DNA from 4 places in the Pseudomonas sp. SJZ078 genome. Region 4 is predicted to be linked to each of the others. Evidence: predicted binding sites of a transcription regulator. Region 4 holds the regulator's gene; each other region holds the start of a gene.
What was found. The regulator FliA, encoded in region 4, starts transcription of late flagellar genes. The targets are predictions, from matches to a motif close to CTAAAGTTTNNNNNNNNNNNGCCGNTAA.
Positions count from the first base shown of each region.

Region 1 (3,435 bases), on a different contig from region 4:
GGGCGGCGATGAAGCGCTCGTAAACCTGGCCCAATTGCAGGCGCTCGGTGATGTCGCCATCGAAGCGCAGCTTGCAGCCGGTGGCGGAGATATCCAGCAGTTTGCCGCTCACGGGTGACTTGAGCTTGTCGCCGCCCAGTTCGATGCTCACCAGTTGCGCCAGCTTCAAGGCTGCGCGGAAGGCGTTGCGACGTTGGTGATAAACCACTTCGTCGGGCAAGGCGCCACGGTAGCAGCGACCATCGTGGGACTCATTGATCGTCAGCGGACCCTTGCCTTCCCATGCGATGCGCACGCCATCATGGAAACCTTCGACCCGAAACGGCTCGCCCGCGAGCAGGAAACGCTCCCCGTCGCGAGGGATCATTTCATCCAGGGCGATGGTGTTCTTCTCGCGATCGACGTCGACCAGGTAGCTCTGGAAGCGCTGGGTGCGTTCGTGGAAGGTAATGATCAACGGATCGTGGCTATCTTGCAGCATCCGCAGGTTGCCGGAGATTTCCAGGGGCGTGGTAAGGACCTTGGGCGGTTGCGGAGCATCATCCGCGTTTGAGGCATTGAACACGGTGGGTCAATCTCCAAGCAAAATACGACTACGAATGGCCAGCATTTTGCCAGCATCTATCGCGGGTTGATAGAGCGCAGGCATGGTTCGTTTCATGCCTGGCTGAGCGGGCGGTGCTTGACCATCTTGGCGGTCGAGCCGCGAGCATCGTAAAGCGTCGGGATTTCACCGCCATTGAGGATGCGCAACTGGTTGGCGGTAGCGGCTTGCTGGAGTTGGATCGACTGGCCGTTGCGGGCGTTGGCCGCCTGGCACTGGGCGAGCAGATCATTGAGCACTGCGCTTTGGGACAACAACTGATCGCCGATCGTCGACTGGCTGGCCAGTTGCTCGAGGCCATCGTTGTTGGCGGGCAGGTTGAGGCTGGCGAGAATCTCGCTGCGTTTGCGGCCATGCTGATCGAGCAGAATGATCAATGCCTGTTTCTGTGCCAGGATATTTTCCAGCAAGGGCATGTCGCGACCATGCAGCGCCAGGGATTCGGTCTGCAGCAGCTCCAGCAATTGTTGTGCTGGAACAAAGTCGTCGATGATCAATTGCAATAAATGAGTGTCGTGCATGGCTGGCCTTGGGTCTTAGCATCCAAAAGCCTGCGCTGGCGGCGGCCTAGCGCTGGGCTTCGAAGTTGAGCAGTTTGCTGGCTACACGGTTGCTGTCGACCTTATAGCTGCCATCGGCGATGGCTGCTTTCAACTCGGCCACGCGGGCGTTGTCGACGACAGGTTGATCGCGCAGCTTGTCAGTAATCTTCTGCAACTGCTGAGCCTCATCACTGAGGTGTACCGACTCCCCGTTCTTGACAGTGGTGGCCTGCTCGGCCGGCGAGGATTTTTCAGTTTCCTTGCTGGCGTTGGTGCGCGTAGTGCCTGTCAATGGTGAGGAGCTGTTTAAACGATTGAAATCGATGACCATGGTAAAAAACCTCTGGGTATTTGGACGCTTGCCATGTTTTCGGCCATCCCCCAAAAAACTTTAGGCTCATTTGTTCAATGAGCGTGCGCACGTCTGCGCTTGCCTTGCGTAAGGCACAGTCTAGGGAACAGCAGGGTCAAGCGCCAGCTTTCTACCCGTCTCTACCGGATCACTACATAGCCACTTCCACCTGGCCTGGGGCCATCACTTGCGCCTTGATGACGCGTTGGGAATTTAGGTTCTTCACTCGAATCTGTTCGTTCATGCCGCCATTGGACAGGGCTTCGCCGGGCATCCGCACGGCCAGGGTGCCGCTACGGGCCGTGATCACCACCTGGTCACCTTTGCGGACGACTTCGGCCTGTTCCAGGTGCAAAAGAGTCACGATCTGGTCGGCTACCATTGGTCGGACAAGTTTCTGTCCGATGGCCTGATCGACGGAGGTCAGGAACCCTTGGGTGATCTGGCTGACATCCCGTTCACGCAACGTCACGTCCTGGGGCTCGACGATTCCGGCCCGTTTCAAAGGGCGGGTGGTGGTGACGATTTCGCGAAACAGGCGTACCTGGGCTGGCACGAAGACCGTCCAGGGGGCCGCGCTGTCGCAACGGACCTTTACCGTGACCCGTCCCAGTGGCCTGGCAGGGCTTTCCAGGGACGCAGTCAATTCCTTGTCACACATTGGCATGCGCAAGCGCGGGTCGATCTGGTTGACTTCGATTTCGTAGCGACCTTCGGTTTGACTGGAAGCCAGATAGTCTTCTACGGTGAATTCAAGAAAGCCCTGAGTGACGCCGATAAGGAGATCAGGCAAGGTAACCGGAGCTTCGGCAAGGGCGCGTCCCCCCGAGGCGAACAGGCAGACAGCCAACAGCATACCGAGCCAGAGGCGGCAATGAGTGGTCAGGCGTCGAGAAAATGTCGTTTGTGCGTTCATGCCGGTTGAATAGCAAGCCCCGTGCCGTTTAGTGATGAATGCGCGTCGGACACATTAGCGTTAGGTAGGAGTCAGGGCATGGCGGGAGTGATGGATTCGGTAAACCAGCGCACACAGCTGGTCGGTCAGAATCGCCTGGAGCTGTTGTTGTTCCGTCTCGATGGCCAGCAGTTATATGGGATCAACGTATTCAAGGTGCGCGAGGTGCTGCAATGCCCCAAGCTGACCTTGATGCCCAAGTCCAGTCCCGTCGTGTGCGGTGTGGCAAATATCCGGGGAGCGACCATCCCGATTCTCGATCTGGCGATGGCCACCGGTTCCGGTCGGCTGCTGGATCAGAGCAATCCGTTTGTGATCATCACCGAGTACAACACCAAGACCCAGGGTTTCCTGGTGCGCTCGGTGGAGCGCATCGTCAACATGAACTGGGAAGAGATCCATCCACCGCCCAAGGGCACCGGCCGCGATCACTACCTGACGGCGGTAACCCGGGTCGACGGCCAGTTGGTGGAAATCATCGACGTGGAGAAAATCCTCGCCGAAGTGGCGCCGACCACGGAAACCATTTCCCACGGTGTGGTGGATGCCGAAACCCAGCACAAGGCGATTTCGTTGCGGGTACTGACGGTGGACGACTCATCAGTGGCACGTAAGCAGGTGACCCGTTGCCTGCAGACGATCGGCGTTGAAGTGATTGCGCTGAACGATGGGCGGCAGGCGTTGGATTACTTGCGAAACATGGTTGACGAGGGCAAGAAGCCGGAAGAGGAGTTTCTGATGATGATCTCCGACATCGAGATGCCGGAGATGGACGGGTATACCCTGACGTCGGAAATTCGCAGCGATCCGCGTATGCAAAAGCTGCACATCATCCTGCACACGTCCCTGTCGGGCGTCTTCAACCAGGCAATGGTCAAGAAGGTCGGTGCCGACGATTTTCTTGCCAAGTTCCGCCCCGATGACCTGGCTTCCCGGGTGGTCGATCGGATCAAGACAGCTGGATAAAGGTCGGGCGCGTTGT
Region 1 is NZ_VIUG01000030.1:38,662-42,096, reverse strand. It holds gene FBY02_RS22250 (flagellar brake protein) at 1-565, opposite strand, end outside; gene FBY02_RS22245 (flagella synthesis protein FlgN) at 658-1,125, opposite strand; gene flgM (flagellar biosynthesis anti-sigma factor FlgM) at 1,172-1,477, opposite strand; gene flgA (flagellar basal body P-ring formation chaperone FlgA) at 1,650-2,414, opposite strand; gene FBY02_RS22230 (chemotaxis protein CheV) at 2,493-3,419, shown strand.
Region 1: a site for FliA is predicted at 1,514-1,541, ahead of flgM (flagellar biosynthesis anti-sigma factor FlgM). Genes of this name have one in related genera too.

Region 2 (3,435 bases), on a different contig from region 4:
AGGGGCCGCCGCCCTGGTCCACGGCCACCAGCATGATCACCCGGCCATTGCAGGTCAAAGAGCGCAACAGCATGTGCTCGCCCTTGAACAGGGCGCGCAGGCCCGGTGGCAGCAGGGCCGAGAACTGCGCATTGTTCTCCGGGTTCAGGCGGACCTGGGCCTGCTGTGCCAGCAACCGTTGCAATACCTTGCTCTGGTCGATGGAGAAACTCATGGCCGCCGCCTCGGGGGGCAGGCCGGCAGTCTGGTGCACGCGCACGCTGGTCTGGCTGCGGTCGGCCATCAGGATCAACACCCTGCGCATGCCGCACGCCACCAGCGCATCCCGGGCCGAGGTGGTCAGGTGCATGGCGTTGCTGAACGGGCTCGGTTCCACCAGCAACGCCGCGCATCGCTTGCGCCACAGGGCCAGGTCTTCGGCGCTGGGTTGGGCGACGGAAGGCCCTGCGACCTGGACGCGACGGCTGCCGGGCGGCCAGAGCAGTGCCTCGGCCGGGTGCCAGAGGTCCGGCATGGCGTGGTGGCGGGCACTGTTGGCGGCCTGCTGGTGCATCTGTTGCTGAAGCTCATCCATGGGCATCTGCAGGTACAGGCTGGTGAGGTATTGCCAGCGGAGGTTGTGGGGACAGTCCCAGGCCTGATGCGCCGAAAGTGCCAGGCCGTTCGCCAGCAGCACGGTATTGGCCGGCTGGTTGAGCCAACGTCGCAGGGTCGGATCATCGTCCAGGCGATTCTGCTGGCGCAACGGATGTTCGCTGTCCCGGGCGATGCGTAACACCTTCACCAGTTCACGACGTTCGTTGAGCAGCAGGCGATAGCCTTGGGCCACCCAGATCGGCAAGCGCCAGGCTTCCACCACCGCGAGACAGATCTCCAGCAGGCCGACACCGAACAGTTCGCGTTCCACCTTGCTGGCCGACTGGCCTCTATGCATCACTCGCATCTCCCATTCCCCCAGCAACCGCGGGTGCGTCAGGGCCAGGGGCCAGAGCGGTGACAGGAACAGCAGGCTGCCCCAGTGGATGTCTTGCCACAGCCGCGCCAGGCGGCTGGCAAAGAAGCCATTGGCCTGTTGCGTGGCGTGCTGGCTGATCAATTGCAACTGGCGCAGGGTGACGGGGATCTCCTGCTCCGGCAGCGAGGGCAGGCGGGCGAGCAACTCCTCGGTACGTTTGAGGCCGAGGCGGTTGATGGCGACTTCGAGGTTTTCCGCCGGCTCAGTGAGGCTGCCGTGGGTATGATGGTTGGCTTCGCGGATGACGCTCAGGGCCAGGGCAGGACTGTCCTGCATGAGCTCGGCGATGTCACGTAGCGAGCGGCGGCTATCGGCGACGGCCTTGCAGACCTGGTCATGACTGGTCTGGGGCACCGGCAAATGCACGCCCTCGAGCAGTTTTACCCAGCCTTCGAGGGTGGTCGGTCGTGGGGTTGGAACCTTCGTTTCGTTAGCCATGGCTGGACGTGATCATCGCATGCTGCAACGTGGCAAACTGGCTTTTCGCCAGAACTGGCTATAGTCTGGCGCAGTTTTGCCGATAAGTAGAAGAAGAGATTTTCCAGCTTCCGAATATGACCTTGAACCCGACTTAAATAAGTACTTTCAATCTATGGCTAAAATTATCGGCATCATTGTCGTGTTCGCGAGCGTGCTCGGCGGATACGTGCTCTCCCATGGCAAGATTGCCGCCCTGATCCAACCCTTCGAGGTCATGATCATCGGTGGTGCGGCCCTTGGCGCATTCCTGCAGGCCAACCCCGGCTACATGACGATGCACGTGCTCAAGAAATCCTTGGGCATGTTCAGTTCGCGCTTCAGCCACACCTTCTATCTCGAGGTGCTGGGGCTGATCTACGAGATCCTCAACAAAAGCCGCCGCGAAGGCATGATGGCGATCGAGGGCGATATCGAAGACGCCGCCGCCAGCCCGATCTTTGCCAAGTACCCGGCAGTGCTCAAGGACGCCCGCATGACGGCGTTCATCTGTGATTACCTGCGCATCATGTCGTCCGGCAACATGGCCCCCCATGAGCTCGAAGGCCTGTTCGACATGGAGCTGTACAGCCTCAAGGAAGACCTTGAGCATCCGTCCCACGCCGTGACCGGCATCGCTGACGCCATGCCCGGCTTCGGTATCGTCGCGGCGGTACTGGGTATCGTGGTGACCATGGCTTCCCTGGGCGATGGCGACCAGAAGTCCATCGGCCTGCACGTGGGTGCGGCGCTGGTCGGTACCTTCTTCGGTATCCTGGCCGCTTATGGTTTCTTCGGTCCCCTGGCCCATTCCCTGGCCCATGATGCCAAGGAAGAACTCAACACCTACGAGGCCATCAAGGCCTCCCTGGTGGCCTCGGCCTCGGGCATGCCTCCTTCGCTGGCCGTGGAATTCGGCCGCAAGGTCCTGTACCCGGCGCACCGTCCAAGCTTTGCCGAGCTGGAACAAGCGGTTCGCGGTCGCTAAGCCATGGAGAACAACCAGCCGATCATCATCAAGCGTGTCAAGCGCATAGCCGCTGGACACCACGGGGGCGCCTGGAAAATCGCCTTCGCCGACTTCGCGACGGCGATGATGGCGTTCTTCCTGGTGCTATGGCTGCTGTCCACCGCGACCCCGGAACAGAAGATCGCCATCGCCGGTTACTTCAAGGACCCGGTCGGCTTCTCCGAAAGCGGCACGCCCTACATCATCGACCTGGGCGGATCGCCGACCCTCGCGCCGGAAAATACGCTCAACCCCGAGGTCAAGTCCCAGCCGCAGCCCGACAAGGTGACGGTGGATTCCGAGCAGGTCGAGGGTATGGCCGAGCAGGTCGAGCGCGAACGTCTGGAATTGTTGTTGCAGGAGTTGCAGAACAAGGTCGACGAGAACCCGCAACTGCAGAAATTCAAGGACCAGATCCTGTTCGAGATCACGCCGAACGGCTTGCGCATCCAGATCACGGATGCCGAGAACCGGCCGATGTTCGATTCCGGCAGCGCACGCCTGAAGCCTTATTTCGAGGACATCCTGCTGGCCATGGCCGACACCATCAAGGCGGTGCCGAACAAGATCAGCATCAGCGGCCACACCGACGCCAAGCCGTACGTCGGCAAGGGCGACTTCGGCAACTGGGAACTCTCCGCCAACCGCGCCAACGCGGCACGTCGTGCCCTGGTGGCCGGCAGCTATCCGGATGAGCAGGTGGCGCGGGTGGTCGGATATGCCTCTTCGGCGTTGTTCGACCGCAAGGATCCGTTCAATCCGGTCAACCGGCGTATCGATATCGTGGTGTTGACCAAGAAGGCCCAGAAGGCCATCGAAGGTTCGCAGACCGACGATCCGGCACCCGACCCGGCCCAGGGCGAGAGGGCCCCGGGCGAAGCACCGGCGGCGACGCCGGGGGCTGCGGCCGATCCGAACGCCTTGCCGGCCGATCAGCAACCGGTGCCGGCCCATG
Region 2 is NZ_VIUG01000013.1:7,118-10,552, forward strand. It holds gene FBY02_RS13700 (HDOD domain-containing protein) at 1-1,453, opposite strand, end outside; gene motA (flagellar motor stator protein MotA) at 1,608-2,459, shown strand; gene motB (flagellar motor protein MotB) at 2,463-3,435, shown strand, end outside.
Region 2: a site for FliA is predicted at 1,512-1,539, ahead of motA (flagellar motor stator protein MotA). Genes of this name have one in related genera too.

Region 3 (3,435 bases), on a different contig from region 4:
TGTTGTTCACCGGGCAGTAGCCCTTGGTGTCGACGATGAACGAGACCTTGCCGCCCGGTGTGCTGCGGGTGAGGGCGTCGCAGGCTTCCTGGCAGACCTGGGCAAAGCGTTCGGTGTAGCCGGTCATGTACTGCTTGGGATCGGTGCCCGGAACCAACTGGTAATTCTGGTCGAACAGGTTGAGTCCCTCGCGGTGCAATGCCTCCAGGCGTACCTGGAGGGTGTCGCGGCACTGACTGGCACGGGTGATGGCCGCATCCAGCTTGCCGTGGCCGAGCACGAACCGGCCCAGCAGCGCCTGCACCTTTTCAGCGACACCGGACAGATCACGGGTAGCGGTTGCCGAATGCTGCATGCGCTGGTCGATCGACTGGCTGTCGGCATGGATCTGGGTGACCCGTTCGTTGATGCCGGTGTTGGCATCGGCGAACTGCTGGATGTGCCCGGCGATGTCGGCCAGCTTGCCGTTGGTGGATTCGAAGTCGACGATCATGCTCTCGAAATGGCCGGAAGCACGCTCCACGACTTTTTGGGTTTCCCGGGCGCTGTGGCTGATCTGGGTGGTCTGCTCGTGGGTGGAGCCGACTTCCTCGAGCATGGCGTCGATGTTGCGCGAGATGTCGTCCGTGGCCCGGCTGACATTCTGCGCCAGGGTCCGCACCTCATCGGCCACCACGGCGAAGCCCCGGCCGCTCTCGCCGGCACGGGCGGCTTCGATGGCGGCGTTGAGGGCCAACAGGTTGGTCTGGGCAGAGATCTGCTGGATCAAGCCAACGATGGACTTGATGCTCGATGAACGCTGATTCAAGGCGCTCACCAGCGTCGCGAACTCATTGAGGCTGCCGGCGATCTCGCCGATGTTGCCGGTCACTTCCAGCAGCTCGGCATAGGAATCCCGGGCCATGCTCAGGTTCTGCGCGGTGGTGCTGGAGATGCCCTGGGTCTGGCGTGAGACCTCTTCGATGCGCTCCACGGCGGAGTTGCTCTGCTCCATGACTTCCTTGGCGAAGCGCGCCTGGTGGGTGGCGCTGTCGCTGGAGTCGCTGATGTTCTTGAGCGAGCGCGCCGACTCCACGGCGATGTGCACGGTGAGTGCCTGGACGTTGCTGATGATTTCCCGTTGCTTGGCCAGGAAACGGTTGCAGGTGCCGGCCAACACGCGGATTTCGTCATGGGTCACCAACGGCAGGTCCCTGGACAGGTCGCCTTCGCCGTTGGCGATCTCCTCCAGTGCACGGGTCATGGCGGTGACGGGGCGCACGATGAGGTGGCGAAAGTACCAGACCATGAAGCTGATCATGCACAGCGTCAAGAGCGCACCGAACAACAGGGCCTGGGTCAGGCTGTCGAGGCGGCCCTCGATCTGCCCCAGCAGGGCGGCGTCGAGCTGCGCGTTGTGCAACTGCGCCACAATGTCGGTACGGGCGCTGAGGGCCACCCAGTACAGCAAGCCGCTGACGGCGACCAGCAGGAAAAGGCTTGAGAGTTTCTTGGTGAGCGTATCGAAAAAGTGCATTTCGATGGACTCGTACAAAGCCTTCAACGTCTGCATGCCATAGCTCCTGGGCAGAAAAATATCTACTTGATGGCTAACAGTCGACCGCAGGGGTGAAAGCTTTAGCCGGATTGGAGCTATTTGATATCACTTTGCACGAGTCGATAGAGCCTTGTGGGAGCGGGCAAGCCCGCTCCCACAAGTGTTTACTGGGAATAATTCTCAAAGTATATTTGCTCGCATTAACATCCCCTGTGAGTGCGTGTCTTGAATCGTTTCACCCCTCCTGCGAATCGCAACGTCTTCATCAAGTGTGTATTGCCGACCTTGTCCTGCTGCTTCATCGCCAGCCCGTTGTGGGCCCAGGATGTAATCGAACTGCCCACCACGGACATCCAGGGCAGTCGCGTCACTCAAGATGAGGGCTACACGGCATCGCAAGCCAGCACGGCAAGCAAAAACGATGTACCGATCAAGGAAGAGGCGCAATCAATCAATGTGGTGACCCAGCAGACACTGGACGATTATCAGGTGCGCTCACTTGGCGATGCGATGAAGTTCGTCAGCGGCGTCAGCCAGGGCAATACCCTGGGGGGCTCGCGGGACTCGCTGATCAAGCGTGGTTTTGGCACCAACGACGATGGCTCGATCCTGCGCGACGGCGTGCGTTCGAACCTGGGACACAACTTCAGCGCCACCACCGAGCGGGTCGAAGTGCTCAAGGGTCCGGCCTCGATGTTGTATGGCGCGCTGGAGCCTGGTGGTCTGATCAACGTCATCAGCAAAAAGCCCGAATACACCCAGAGCACCACGCTGAGCGGCTCGGCCTACAGCGAAGGCGGCGGCACCCTGGGCGTGGACACCACCGGGCCGCTAGGGGATACCGGGCTGGCGTATCGGCTGATTGCCGAGCGTGGTCATGAAGATTACTGGCGCAACTATGGCGTGAATGAGAGCACGTTGGTGGCGCCGTCCCTGGCTTGGACGGGTGAGCGGGCCTCGTTGAGCCTGAGTTATGAGTACAACGAATATTCCAACCCGTTCGACCGGGGGACGGTGTTTACCGACGGGCATCCGGCGGATATCGATTATGACAAGCGCCTCGATGAGCGCTGGGCCAAGAGCGTCGGGATTCGTGAGACGGCGACGGCGCGTTTCGAGTATGAGTTGAGCGAGGCGTGGAAGACTCGGGTGACTTATGGCTGGAACAATGATCGGTACAGTCTTTCGATTGCGCAGCCGAGCCTGTCAAATGCCGGTAAGTTTCAGCGTGCCGCCAATGGTGCGCACTACGACGATGAAACGCGTTACGCCAGTTGGGATTTCATGGGTAAGCAGGAGCTGTTCGGTCAGCGTCATGATCTGCTGATCGGTGTCGATAATCAGGTGTCCGATCAATACCGTGGCAAGACCTACCGTGGCACTGCACAAGGAGGGTTCGATATCACCGCGCCGGTTTATGGTGGTCTGGCAGAGCCAGGCAAGATAAATGCTGCGCAAAGCAACTTGAGTAACAAACTGACTTCCAGCTCCGTTTACCTTAAAGACAACTGGCACCTGGACGATCGTTGGATTCTGGTGTTTGGAGGACGCTATCAGCATTACGACCAGTTCAGTGAGACGGGCATGATCAAGCGAGTGCCTGTTCGCGACGATAACGGCGATGCCTTTGTTCCGTTTCTGGGGCTGGTCTACAAAGCGGATGAAACTTTGTCCCTGTACGGGAATTACAGCCGTTCGTTCAAGCCCAACGATACCGTCGATGACAACCTCAGCACTTTCAAGCCGGAGGAAGGGCGCAGTTATGAAATCGGTGCCAAATATGATCCTCTGCCTGGGCTGAATATCAATCTCGCCTTGTTCGATATCGAAAAAAAGAATGTGGTAACCAATGCCGTAGTGGGTGGGAAAACCATTGCAGAAGCCGCCGGCAAAGTCGG
Region 3 is NZ_VIUG01000001.1:1,902-5,336, forward strand. It holds gene FBY02_RS00015 (methyl-accepting chemotaxis protein) at 1-1,552, opposite strand, end outside; gene FBY02_RS00020 (TonB-dependent siderophore receptor) at 1,763-3,435, shown strand, end outside.
Region 3: a site for FliA is predicted at 1,594-1,621, ahead of FBY02_RS00015 (methyl-accepting chemotaxis protein). Genes of this name have one in related genera too.

Region 4 (3,435 bases):
GGGTGCTCCTAAAACAGGGCTAAAATCCAAGGCTGGACAGCAAATCGTCCACATCGTCCTGACCGGACATAACGTCTTCTCTTTTATCGGCATGAATTTGCGGACCTTCACCCTGAGAGAGATGTTTTTGTGGATCTTTTTCGGCAAGCATCGCTTCACGGTCGTGTTCAATGCCCGCAAAGCGGTCGACCTGGCTGGCCATCAACACCAGCTTGAGCAGATTGCCTTCGACTTCGGTGACCAATTGGGTGACGCGCTTGATCACCTGACCGGTCAGGTCCTGGTAGTCCTGGGCCAGCAGAATGTCGTTGAGGTTGCTCGCGACCGCGCGGTTATCGGCGCTGCTGCGTGTCAGAAAACCGTCGACCCGACGCGCCAGGTCGCGGAATTCCTCTGCGCCGACTTCACGACGCATGAAACGGGCCCAGTCGGCGCTCAAGGCCTGGGCTTCATCGCCAAGGCCATTGACCAACGGCGTGGCGCTTTCCACCAGGTCCATGGTGCGGTTGGCGGCGGCCTCGGTCAGCTTGACCACGTAGGACAGCCGCTCGGTCGCGTCGGTGATCTGCGAGACCTCCTCGGCCTGGGGGGTGTTCGGATCGATCTGGAAATTGACGATCGCGCTGTGCAATTCACGGGTGAGCTTGCCGACTTCCTGGTACAGACCACGATCCCGGGTCTGATTGAGCTCGTGGATCATCTGGACTGCATCGCCGAAACGACCTTTCTCAAGGCTGTCGACCAGTTCGCGGGCATGTTTTTTCAGGGTCGATTCGAAATCGCCCATTGAAGCTTCATTATTCTCCATAGCTCCCCCGTGGCGCCGTTAACCGATGCGTTCGAAGATCTTTTCGATCTTTTCTTTCAACGCCTGGGCCGTGAAGGGTTTGACCACATAGCCGTTCACACCGGCTTGGGCCGCTTCGATGATCTGCTCGCGCTTGGCTTCGGCGGTGACCATCAACACAGGAAGGTGCTTGAGTTTTTCATCGGCGCGCACATGGCGCAGCAAGTCGATACCGGTCATGCCGGGCATGTTCCAGTCAGTCACCAGAAAGTCGATGCTCCCGCTATTGAGAACCGGGATGGCAGTGGTGCCATCGTCGGCCTCGACCGTGTTGGTGAACCCAAGGTCACGCAACAGGTTTTTTATGATCCGCCGCATCGTTGAAAAGTCATCAACGATGAGGATTTTCATGTTCTTGTCCAATTCGACCTCCAAGCAGACTTAAACGCGTACAGCACCTGAACGCGCCATTTCAATCAATCCGGTACAGCATCCGACGACGGTCCGGGGCACCCGAACCGACTGTCAGCGCGCTCGCCACTCCCCCAAACGCCCCCGCAAACGGGCGGCGCACTGGCTGTGTAACTGACTGACCCGCGATTCGCTGACCCCCAGGACCTCACCGATTTCCTTGAGATTCAGCTCTTCGTCGTAGTACAGCGCCAAGACCAGTCGCTCACGCTCCGGCAAATTGGCAATCGCATCGGCCAACGCGCTCTGGAAACGTTCGTCTTCCAGGTCACGCGCAGGCTCCATGTGAGTACTCGCGCCGTCCTCGTGCAGCCCATCATGATCGCCGTCCTGCAACAGGTCGTCGAAACTGAACAGGCGGCTGCCCAAGGTATCGTTCAAAATCCCGTAATAATCATCGAGACTCAACTGGAGTTCGGCCGCAACCTCGTGATCTTTAGCGTCTCGTCCGGTTTTCGCTTCAATAGCGCGAATGGCGTCACTGACCATGCGGGTATTGCGATGCACCGAACGGGGTGCCCAGTCGCCCTTGCGGACTTCGTCGAGCATCGCGCCGCGAATGCGGATGCCGGCGTAGGTCTCGAAACTGGCGCCCTTGCTGGCGTCGTATTTGTTCGCCACTTCGAGCAGGCCGATCATGCCCGCCTGGATCAGGTCCTCGACCTGCACACTGGCCGGCAACCGCGCCAACAAGTGATAGGCGATGCGCTTGACCAAGGGCGCATAACGCTCGATCAACTCGTATTGGGCGTCCCGTGCCGATTTCTTGTAGAGGTGGTTGTAACCGCTGGCTGTCATAACACGGGCCCTGCTGTTTGTTGCACGAGACGCTCGACGAAAAATTCCAGATGCCCGCGCGGATTGGCCGGCAGCGGCCAGGTATCGACCTTCTGGGCGATTGCCTTGAATGCCAGCGCGCATTTGGAACGGGGAAAGGCTTCATAGACGGCACGTTGCTTCTGGACCGCCTTGCGTACGCTCTCGTCGTACGGCACGGCACCGACGTATTGCAGGGCAACGTCCAGGAAACGATCGGTGACCTTGGTCAACTTGGCGAACAGGTTGCGCCCCTCCTGCGGGCTCTGGGCCATGTTGGCCAGGACGCGGAAGCGGTTCATGCCGTAGTCGCGGTTCAAGAGCTTGATCAGGGCGTAGGCATCGGTGATGGAGGTAGGCTCGTCACAGACCACCAGCAGCACTTCCTGGGCGGCGCGCACGAAGCTGACGACCGAATCACCGATGCCCGCCGCCGTGTCGATTACCAGCACGTCGAGGTTGTCACCGATGTCGCTGAATGCCTGGATCAGGCCGGCGTGCTGGGCCGGCGTCAGATGAACCATGCTCTGGGTGCCGGAGGCGGCCGGCACGATGCGAATCCCGCCCGGCCCCTGCAGCAGCACGTCACGCAGCTCGCAGCGGCCCTCGATCACGTCCGCCAGCGTGCGCTTGGGTGTGAGTCCCAACAGCACATCGACGTTCGCCAGGCCCAGGTCGGCGTCCAGCAGCATGACCCGTCGGCCAAGCTCTGCCAGAGCCAGGGACAAGTTCACTGACACGTTAGTCTTGCCGACGCCACCTTTGCCGCCGGTCACCGCGATCACCTGTACGGGATGCATGCTGCCCATGTTCGTTCTTTACCTGTCTTACTTAGACGGAGGCCACATTACTGGCTGCGCGTTCACATACGGAACATTGCCTGGCAGACCATCGATGTAGGTACAAAAAGTATTCATGATTACCTCAGCCAACCTGCTTGGTCGGGCTGTGGTAGATATCAGCGAACATATCAGCCATGGCTTCTTCGCTGGGTTCGTCCTGCATTTGCACACTCACGGCACGGCTGACCAGTTGGTGGCGGCGCGGCAGATGCAAATCATCCGGGATCCGCGGCCCGTCGGTCAGGTACGCCACCGGCAGATCGTGACCGATCGCCAGGCTCAAGACCTCGCCCAGGCTTGCCGTTTCGTCCAGCTTGGTCAGGATGCAACCGGCCAGTCCGCAGCGCTTGTAGCTGTGGTAGGCGGCGGTTAGAACCTGTTTCTGGCTGGTGGTTGCCAACACGAGATAATTTTTTGACTTGATGCCGCGTCCGGCCAGGCTTTCGAGCTGCATGCGCAGGGCTGGATCGCTGGCTTGCAGGCCTGCGGTATCGATCAGCACGACGCGCTTGCGCAACA
Region 4 is NZ_VIUG01000012.1:30,850-34,284, forward strand. It holds gene FBY02_RS13210 (protein phosphatase CheZ) at 20-808, opposite strand; gene FBY02_RS13215 (chemotaxis response regulator CheY) at 827-1,198, opposite strand; gene fliA (RNA polymerase sigma factor FliA) at 1,313-2,056, opposite strand; gene fleN (flagellar synthesis regulator FleN) at 2,053-2,883, opposite strand; gene flhF (flagellar biosynthesis protein FlhF) at 2,999-3,435, opposite strand, start outside.